One region of the Xanthomonas sp. NCPPB 901 genome, then DNA from elsewhere that is predicted to be linked to it. Evidence: riboswitches for the same ligand, from Rfam matches in the RefSeq annotation. Region 1 holds a riboswitch; the other holds the start of a gene.
The links. A riboswitch is a leader RNA that binds a small molecule or an ion and turns the genes downstream of it on or off. The one in region 1 is predicted to bind glycine.
Positions count from the first base shown of each region.

Region 2: linked by a shared signal. The riboswitch ahead of gcvP (aminomethyl-transferring glycine dehydrogenase) and the one ahead of AC1PME_RS19255 (trimeric intracellular cation channel family protein) in region 1 are both predicted to bind glycine.

Region 1 covers NZ_CM161511.1:4,529,137-4,533,365, forward strand. The annotation lists gene AC1PME_RS19245 (acetyl-CoA hydrolase/transferase family protein) at 1-811, shown strand, start outside; gene AC1PME_RS19250 (GIY-YIG nuclease family protein) at 1,501-1,851, opposite strand; glycine riboswitch at 2,417-2,508, shown strand; glycine riboswitch at 2,521-2,611, shown strand; gene AC1PME_RS19255 (trimeric intracellular cation channel family protein) at 2,696-3,313, shown strand; gene AC1PME_RS19260 (3-deoxy-7-phosphoheptulonate synthase) at 3,374-4,229, opposite strand, start outside.
Region 2 covers NZ_CM161511.1:3,673,000-3,677,228, forward strand. The annotation lists gene AC1PME_RS15425 (hypothetical protein) at 1-271, opposite strand, end outside; gene AC1PME_RS15430 (multidrug effflux MFS transporter) at 322-1,572, opposite strand; glycine riboswitch at 1,862-1,966, shown strand; gene gcvP (aminomethyl-transferring glycine dehydrogenase) at 2,069-4,229, shown strand, end outside.

The DNA of each region.
Region 1 (4,229 bases):
CACCAGCCAGCGCATCGCCGAACACCTGATCGCGTTCTTCCAGCACGAGGTCGGCAAAGGCCGGCTGCCGCCCAACCTGCTGCCGCTGCAGTCGGGCGTGGGCAACATCCCCAACGCGGTGCTGGCCGGGCTGGCCAGCAGCGGCTTCCGCGACCTCAGCGCGTTCACCGAGGTGATCCAGGACGGCATGCTCGACCTGCTGCGCAGCGGCGTGCTCAGGGTCGCCTCGTGCACCGGCTTCGCGCTGAGCCCGGAGGCCAACGAGGAATTCAAGCGCAACATCGACTTCTACCGGCAGCGCATCATTCTGCGCACGCAGGAGATCTCCAACCATCCGGAACTGGTGCGGCGGCTGGGCTGCATCGGCATGAACGGCATGATCGAGGCCGACCTGTACGGCAACGTCAATTCCACCCACGTGATGGGCAGCCGCATCATGAACGGCATCGGCGGCTCCGGCGACTTCGCCCGCAACGGCTTCCTGTCGATCTTCCTCAGCCCCAGCACCGCCAAGAACGGCAGCATCTCCTCGATCGTGCCGATGGTCAGCCACGTCGACCACACCGAGCACGACGTCTCCATCATCGTCACAGAGCACGGCCTGGCCGACCTGCGCGGCCTGCCGCCGCGGCAGCGCGCGCAGCAGCTGCTGGCGCACTGCGTGGATCCGAGCTACCGCGCGCAGCTGCAGGACTATTTCGACCGCGCCCTGCATGCCAGCTACGGCAAGCACACCCCGCACCTGCTGACAGAGGCACTGTCCTGGCACCAGCGCTGGTTGGACACCGGCACGATGCACGCGGGCGGTTGATGCCCGGCGGTGGATCGCGGCACTGAGAGAGCGGCCGGATTGCCTGCACCACCCGCTGCTCAAGGAGCACGGCCAGACCGACGTCGCCGGCCTGCGCGCGCTCGACCACGTCCGGGGTGGCATTGACCTCGCCGCGGAGGCGGCTCGTGCTTGGGGCGTGCGGACAGCGAACAGCACACAGCCGGATGCTTGGTGGGGCGGTTGTAGGTTGTCGGGTCGTTCGAACGCATCGCGTTGGGACTGAAGTCCCTCCCACAATGAAGCCGCTTCATCCGACATCCGCGCGAATGTCGGGCGCCATTGTGGGAGCGGCTTCAGCCGCGACGCCTCTGCCCCGGGGTCGCGCTTGAAAGCGCGCCTACCCCTGCTGGCGACGGTTCTGCTCGAGGCTCACCGAGCAACTGCAGGACATCGCGTCGGGACTGAAGTCCCTCCCACAGTGAAGCCGCTTCATCCGACATCCGCGCGAATGTCAGGCACCGTTGTGGGAGCGGCTTCAGCCGCGACGCGTCTGCCCCCGGAGTCGCGCTTGAAAGCGCTCCTACCCCTGCTGGCGCTGGTTCTGCTGGAGGCTCGCCAAGCAACTGCAGGACATCGCGTCTGGACTGAAGTCCCTCCCACAATGCAGGCTTCCTGCCGTTCGGCATCTGCGCACATGTCCGGTGCCGTTGGCCGTTGTGGGAGCGGCTTCAGCCGCGACGGGCTTTACTGGTAACGCCTCTCGCGGCCGAAGCCGCTCCTACATGGCTTGTCGCTTGCAGGCTGTCGGCCGCGGGGACGGATTCCGGCGCGCCCAGGAACGCCAGTTTGCGGCCACGCGGCAATTGCTTGAGCGCGTACTCGGCACGCGAGGCGGCGGCACGATCGGGATAGGCGCGGCTGGCCAGCAGCCGCAGCGGCGGGTTGGCGCGGGTGTACTTGGCGCCGGTGCCGCGCAGGTGCGCCTGGAAGCGCGCCTGCAGGTCCGGGGTGATGCCGGCGTAGTAGCTGCCGTTGCGGCATTCGAGCAGGTACAGGAACCAGGGCGAGTCGGTGGCCATGGCCCCATTATCGACGCGGCGGCCGGCTTCGCCAGCAGCGGCAGTGTGCGGCTGCAGTGGCGGCGACCATCGCAGGCTGGCCGGAACGTATTGGCGCTTGCACCTGGCGCACCTCGGCAGGCGATCGCCGCTGCGTCCGCGCCCGTCATCCATCCGGGGCGGTGGCAAACCTGCTCCCGCGCCGCCGCGCTGAACCGGCCACAACAGGCCTTAACGCGCTGCGAACACCTTGCCAGCCGTTGCCACACACCGGCATACCAGGGCCACCGTGCAGGCGGATAACGACATCGCCGGCTCGCAGCCGTCGACACCGAAGCTCTCTCCCTTCGTATTCGGCGGCGCGGCCGGTTTTTTTTGCGTGTTCGGCCGCCAGGCGCGGCGTCATGGCCGGCGGCCGCTGGCTGGCGCGGCGCAGTCTCCGCCGTGTGCCTCGCCGCCTGCAGCGTTGTTGCAACCGCCGCGGGTACGCTGGCCAAGTCGCAGCGCCATCGCCCGGACCGGCGCGCCGATGCAGCGCGCGCAACGGGAGTCTCCAGCGGAGCGGCGGCGCCGGCTGCTAGAATCGGCACCGGATGCAGGAGAGAGGCGCCGATGCCGGCGCCCGCCGAAGGCGCAGGCTCCCATAATCGCTCAGGCCGGTGGCACGACACGCCGCCAACCATGTATCCGGTACGCCGATCTGGAGAGAGGTCTTCAATGACCCGCCGAAGGGGCACGTGGCCCGGCCACCGAACTCTCAGGCAAAAGGACAGCGGGAGCGGCAACGGAAATCCCCACGCCCGCGTGCTCGCGCCCGCGTGCGCGGCGCGTTTCCGTCCCCGCCTGCCGTGTCCGGAGCCTCCCCATGCTGCTCTCTCTGATCTACCTCGTCGCCATTTCCGCCGAAGCCATGACCGGCGCCTTGTCCGCCGGGCGCCGGCGCATGGACCTGTTCGGCGTGGCCATCATCGCCTGCGTCACCGCGCTCGGTGGCGGATCGCTGCGCGATATCGTCCTGGGACACTACCCGCTGGGCTGGGTGAAGCATCCGGAGTACCTGGGCTTCACCATCTGCGCGGCGCTGATCGCGACCTGGGTCGCGCGCTGGATGCATCACTTCCGCCGGACCTTCCTGGTGCTGGACGGGCTGGGCCTGATCGCGTTCACCCTGATCGGCTGCGCGGTGGCGCGCGATGCCGGGCACTCCGCGCCGATCGTGGTGATCGCGGGCATGTTGACCGGCGCCTTCGGCGGCGTGCTGCGCGATGTGCTGTGCAACGAAGTGCCGCTGATCTTCCAGAAGGAACTCTATGCGCTGATCACCCTGTTCACCGGCGCGGCCTGGCTGGGACTGCTGCGCGTGGGCGTATCGCTCAACGCCGCCACGCTGTGGTGCCTGGGCGGCGGTTTCCTGTTGCGCCTGCTGGCGATCCACTGCAAATGGGAAATGCCCAAGTTCGTGTACAGCGACGAAGCGCACTGAGCGCGCGCCGCGGCAGTGCGGGGTGCGCGCCCGGACCCGCGGCCCGGGCGCGCGCCGACCTCACGCCGCGTCGCTCAGGCAGCGCGCACGCCGCACCCGCACCGCCTGCGCCAGCCGCTCCAGCACCTGCACCGAGCTGTCCCAGTCGATGCAGCCGTCGGTGATGCTCTGGCCGTAGACCAGCGGCTGGCCGGCGACCAGGTCCTGGCGGCCGCCGCGCAGGTGGCTCTCGACCATCGCGCCGACGATGCGGGTCTGCCCGGCCTCGAGCTGACGGGCGATGTCCTCGATCACCTTGGGCTGGTTGTCCGGGTTCTTGCCGCTGTTGGCGTGGCTGGCGTCGACCATCAGCCGCGCCGGCAGGCCGGCCTTCTGCAGCACCTGCGCCGCCGCGGCCACGCTGTCGGCGTCGTAGTTGGGCTGGGTGCCGCCGCGCAGGATCACGTGGCAGTCGGGATTGCCGGCGGTGGCCGCGACCGCGGTCTGCCCGTCCTTGGTCACCGCCAGGAAATGGTGCGGATGCGAGGCCGCGCCGACCGCGTCGACCGCGATCTTGACGTCGCCGCTGGTGCCGTTCTTGAAGCCCACCGGGCACGACAGGCCCGATGCCAGCTCGCGGTGCACCTGGCTCTCGGTGGTGCGTGCGCCGATCGCGCCCCAGGCCACCAGGTCGGCGATGTACTGCGGCGAGATGATGTCGAGGAATTCCACGCCCGCGGGCAGGCCCAGGCGGTTGATGTCGCGCAGCAGGCCGCGCGCCAGGCGCAGGCCCTTGTTGATGTCGAAGCTGCCGTCGAGGTTGGGGTCGTTGATCAGGCCCTTCCAGCCGACCGTGGTGCGCGGCTTCTCGAAGTACACCCGCATCACGATCTCCAGCGCATCGCCGTAGGTCTCGCGCAGCGGGCGCAGGCGCTGC
Region 2 (4,229 bases), 860 kb from region 1:
GCGTACCGGCGCGCTCGTGCAGCTCTGCCGCCTGCATGATCAGCGACAGCACCTGCGCGGCGCTCTCGCTCTGCCCGGCGATACGTCCGTCCATGCCCAGCACCCACTCGCCGTCGCGGCGCACGATGCCGGCCAGCAGCGTGCGCTGCTGGTCGCGCAGTTCCGCATGCGGTTCGATGGGCGCGGCCGGTGCGACGCCCTCGGCGCGGTGACGCAGGCGCTCGGCCAGCTTCTTGCGCAGGTCGCGGCGCGGCTTGGACTGGATGGACATGCGGTTTCCTCAACGATGACCCGACGACGATAGCCCAACCGCGGCGCGGCTCACAGCGGGTCGGCCGGTTCCAGCCGCGGCACCTGCGCATCCGGCCGCGGCAAGCGCTTGCCGCTGCGCCGTTCCCAGCGCCAGAACCCCCAGCCGAGCAGGAAGAACCCGCCCGAGCCCAGCGCCAGGTGCAGGGCATGGCCGCTGAGCAGCGGCGACAGCACCCCGGCCACCAGCACGGTGACCATCAACTGGGTGAAGGCCTGCAGCGACGAGGCCAGCCCGCGCTGGCGCGGATACATGTCCAGCACCGCCAGCGCCAGGATCGGGAAGATCAGCGCCGTGCCCAGGCCGGCGAAGAAGATCGGCAGCACCGCCCACGGCAACGCGATGGCCGGGGCCAGCGCGGTGTAGGCGATGTTGCCGACCATCGACAGGCCGCAGCAGACGAAGCCGATGCGCACCTGCCGCATCGGCCCGAGCCGCCCGGCCATGCGCCCGGACAGGAACGCGCCCAGGGTCATGCCGCCGATGGTGGGCAGGAACAGCCAGGCGAAGTCGCGCTCGGTCTTGCCCAGCAGGTCGATCATGAACACCGGCGCCGAGGCGATGTACAGGAACACCCCGCCGAAATTGAACGCACCGGCCGCGGCCAGGCGCTGGAAGCGCGGATTGAGCGCGATGCCGACGTAGTCGCGCAGCAGCCTGCGCGGCGCCAGCGGCGTGCGCGCCTGCGGCGGATGCGTCTCCGGCATCCAGCGCAGGGTCGCCACCAGCAGCAGCGAGGAAAAGCCGACCAGGAACCAGAAGATCATCGGCCAGCCGCGGCCGCTGCCGAGGATCCAGCCGCCGATGATCGGCGCGATCGCCGGGGCGATGCCGAACAGCATCGAGACCTGGCTCATCAGCCGCTGCGCATCGTCGCCGTGGAACAGGTCGCGGATCACCGCGCGGCCGACGATCATGCCGACGCCGGCCGAGACGCCCTGCAGCGCGCGGAACGCCAGCAGGGTCGGCAGGTCGCGCGACAGCGCGCAGCCGGCCGAGGCCAGGATGAACACGATCAGCCCGGCGACGATCACCCGCCGCCGCCCCAGCGCGTCGGACAGCGGCCCATGCGCCAGGCCCATCAGCGCATAGGCCAGCAGGTACACGCTCACCGTCTGCTGGATCGCCACCGGATCGGCGTGCAGGCGCTGCGCCAGCTGCGGGAACGCCGGGAAGATGGTGTCGATGGAGAACGGGCCGAACATCGCCAGCCCGGCAAGCAGCAGGGCCATGCGGCGTGTGGACACGGATGGGAGCGTCATGGGGACATCGTCCTGAAAAACCGGCCGCGGCGGCCGCAGGACGGACGCACACGCGACGAGGCCGTCCGGCATGGACAGGCGCGAAAGGAAGGGAGTGCGGCCATGATACGCGCTGCAGCCGCCTGGGCACATCCGCCGCAGCTGCCCATTCAGCCTGGCGTCGGTGCCGGGGCTCCGCCGTGCGCGCCCCCGGCCACGCTATAATCGCCATGCAGCAAGGTGGGAGAAGCGGGGCGACCCGCTGCCGAAGGCGCAAACGCCCGTAATCGCTCAGGCCCGATACCACCCGCACCAAGACTCTGGAGAGACCGGTCAAACCCGGCGCCGAAGGGGCACGAAGCGCGGCGTCAGCCGCCGCTTCCAAACTCTCAGGCAAAAGGACAGAGGGGCATTGGGAGGACATGCGCTTCCCGTCGATCGTGCCCGCCGCCGCGGTCCGACGACGGCATTGCGCATGTCCCCGCCTCCTCGTGCCTTCCTCAGCCGGACGACTGCCATGTCTCACACCTCTTCGCTGCGCGACCTCGAACACCACTCGGCCTTCATCGAGCGCCACATCGGCCCGAACGACGCCGAGATCGCGCACATGCTGCGCACCGTCGGCCACGACTCGCTGGAGGCGATGACCGACGCCATCGTGCCCGGCAACATCAAGTCGCCGGCCGCGCTGGCGCTGCCCGACGCCATCACCGAGGAGGAGGCGCTGGCCAAGATCCGTGCCATCGCCGACAGGAACACCGTGTTCCGCAGCTTCATCGGCCAGGGTTACTACGGCACCCACACGCCCAAGGTGATCCTGCGCAACATCCTCGAGAACCCAGCCTGGTACACCGCCTATACGCCATACCAGGCGGAGATCTCGCAGGGCCGCATGGAGGCGCTGATCAACTTCCAGACCATGTGCGCCGACCTCACCGGCATGGAGATCGCCAACGCCTCGCTGCTGGACGAAGCCACTGCCGCGGCCGAGGCGATGACCCTGGCCAAGCGCTCGGCCAAGTCCAAGTCCGACACGTTCTTCGTGCACGACGCGGTGCACCCGCAGACCCTGGAACTGCTGCGCACCCGCGCCGAGCCGCTGGGCATCGTGCTGCGCGTGGGCACGCCGGAAGAAGCGCTGCAGGCCGAGTGCTTCGGCGTGCTGCTGCAGTATCCGGACAGCTTCGGCCACATCGGCGATCACAAGGCGCTGGCCGACGCGGTACATGCGCAAGGCGGCCTGGTCGCGGTGGCCACCGACCTGCTCGCGCTGACCCTGATCGCCGCGCCCGGCGAATGGGGCGCGGACATCGTGGTCGGCAACTCGCAGCGCTTCGGCGTGCCGTTCGGCTTCGGCGGCCCGCACGCCGCGTTCATGGCCTGCCGCGACGCCTACAAGCGCTCGATGCCGGGCCGCCTGATCGGCGTGTCGATCGACGCTGCCGGCAACCCCGCCTACCGCCTCACCCTGCAGACCCGCGAGCAGCACATCCGCCGCGAGAAGGCCACCTCCAACATCTGCACCGCGCAGGTGCTGCTGGCGGTGATGGCCTCGATGTACGCGGTGTACCACGGCCCCGAGGGCCTGGTCCGCATCGCCCGCCGCACCCACCGCCTGGCCGCGATCCTGGCCGCGGCGCTGCGCGGCGCCGGCGTCGCCGTCGGCGAACGCTTCTTCGACACCCTGCACGTCACCGGCGTGGACGCCGCGGCCATCCACGCCAAGGCGCGTGCGGCCGGCATCAACCTGCGCGCGATCGACAGCACCGCGCTGGGCATCAGCCTGGACGAAACCGCCACCCGCGCCGACGTGGTCGCGCTGGCGCAGCTGTTCGGCGCCCAGGCCGACATCGACGCGCTCGACGCCGCCACCGCCGACGCGCTGCCGCCGCAGCTGCTGCGGCACAGCGCGTTCCTGCAGCACCCGGTGTTCAACACCCACCACAGCGAGCACGAGCTGCTGCGCTACATGCGCGCGCTGGCCGACAAGGACCTGGCGATGGATCGCACCATGATCCCGCTGGGCAGCTGCACCATGAAGCTCAACGCCACCGCCGAGATGATCCCGGTGACCTGGCCGCAGTTCGGCGCGATCCATCCGCTGGCCCCGGCCGAGCAGAGCGTGGGCTACAAGCAGCTGATCGACGAACTGGAAGCGATGCTGGTGGAGTGCACCGGCTACGACGCGGTCAGCCTGCAGCCCAACTCCGGCGCGCAGGGCGAGTACGCCGGCCTGCTGGCGATCCGCGCCTACCACCGCGCCCGCGGCGAAGGCCACCGCGACATCTGCCTGATCCCCGAATCGGCGCACGGCACCAATCCGGCCTCGGCGCAGATGTGCGGCATGACCGTGGTGGTGACCAAGTGCGACAGCAACGGCAACGTCGACGTCGCCGACATCCGCGCCAAGGCCGAGAAGTATTCCGAGCGCCTGGCCGCGCTGATGATCACCTACCCGTCCACCCACGGCGTGTTCGAGGAAGACGTGGTGGCGATCTGCGAGGCGGTGCATGCGCACGGCGGCCAGGTCTACACCGACGGCGCCAACATGAACGCCCTGGTCGGCCTGGCCAAGCCCGGCAAGTGGGGCTCGGACGTGTCGCACCTGAACCTGCACAAGACCTTCTGCATCCCGCATGGCGGCGGCGGCCCCGGCGTCGGCCCGTGCGCGGTGAAGG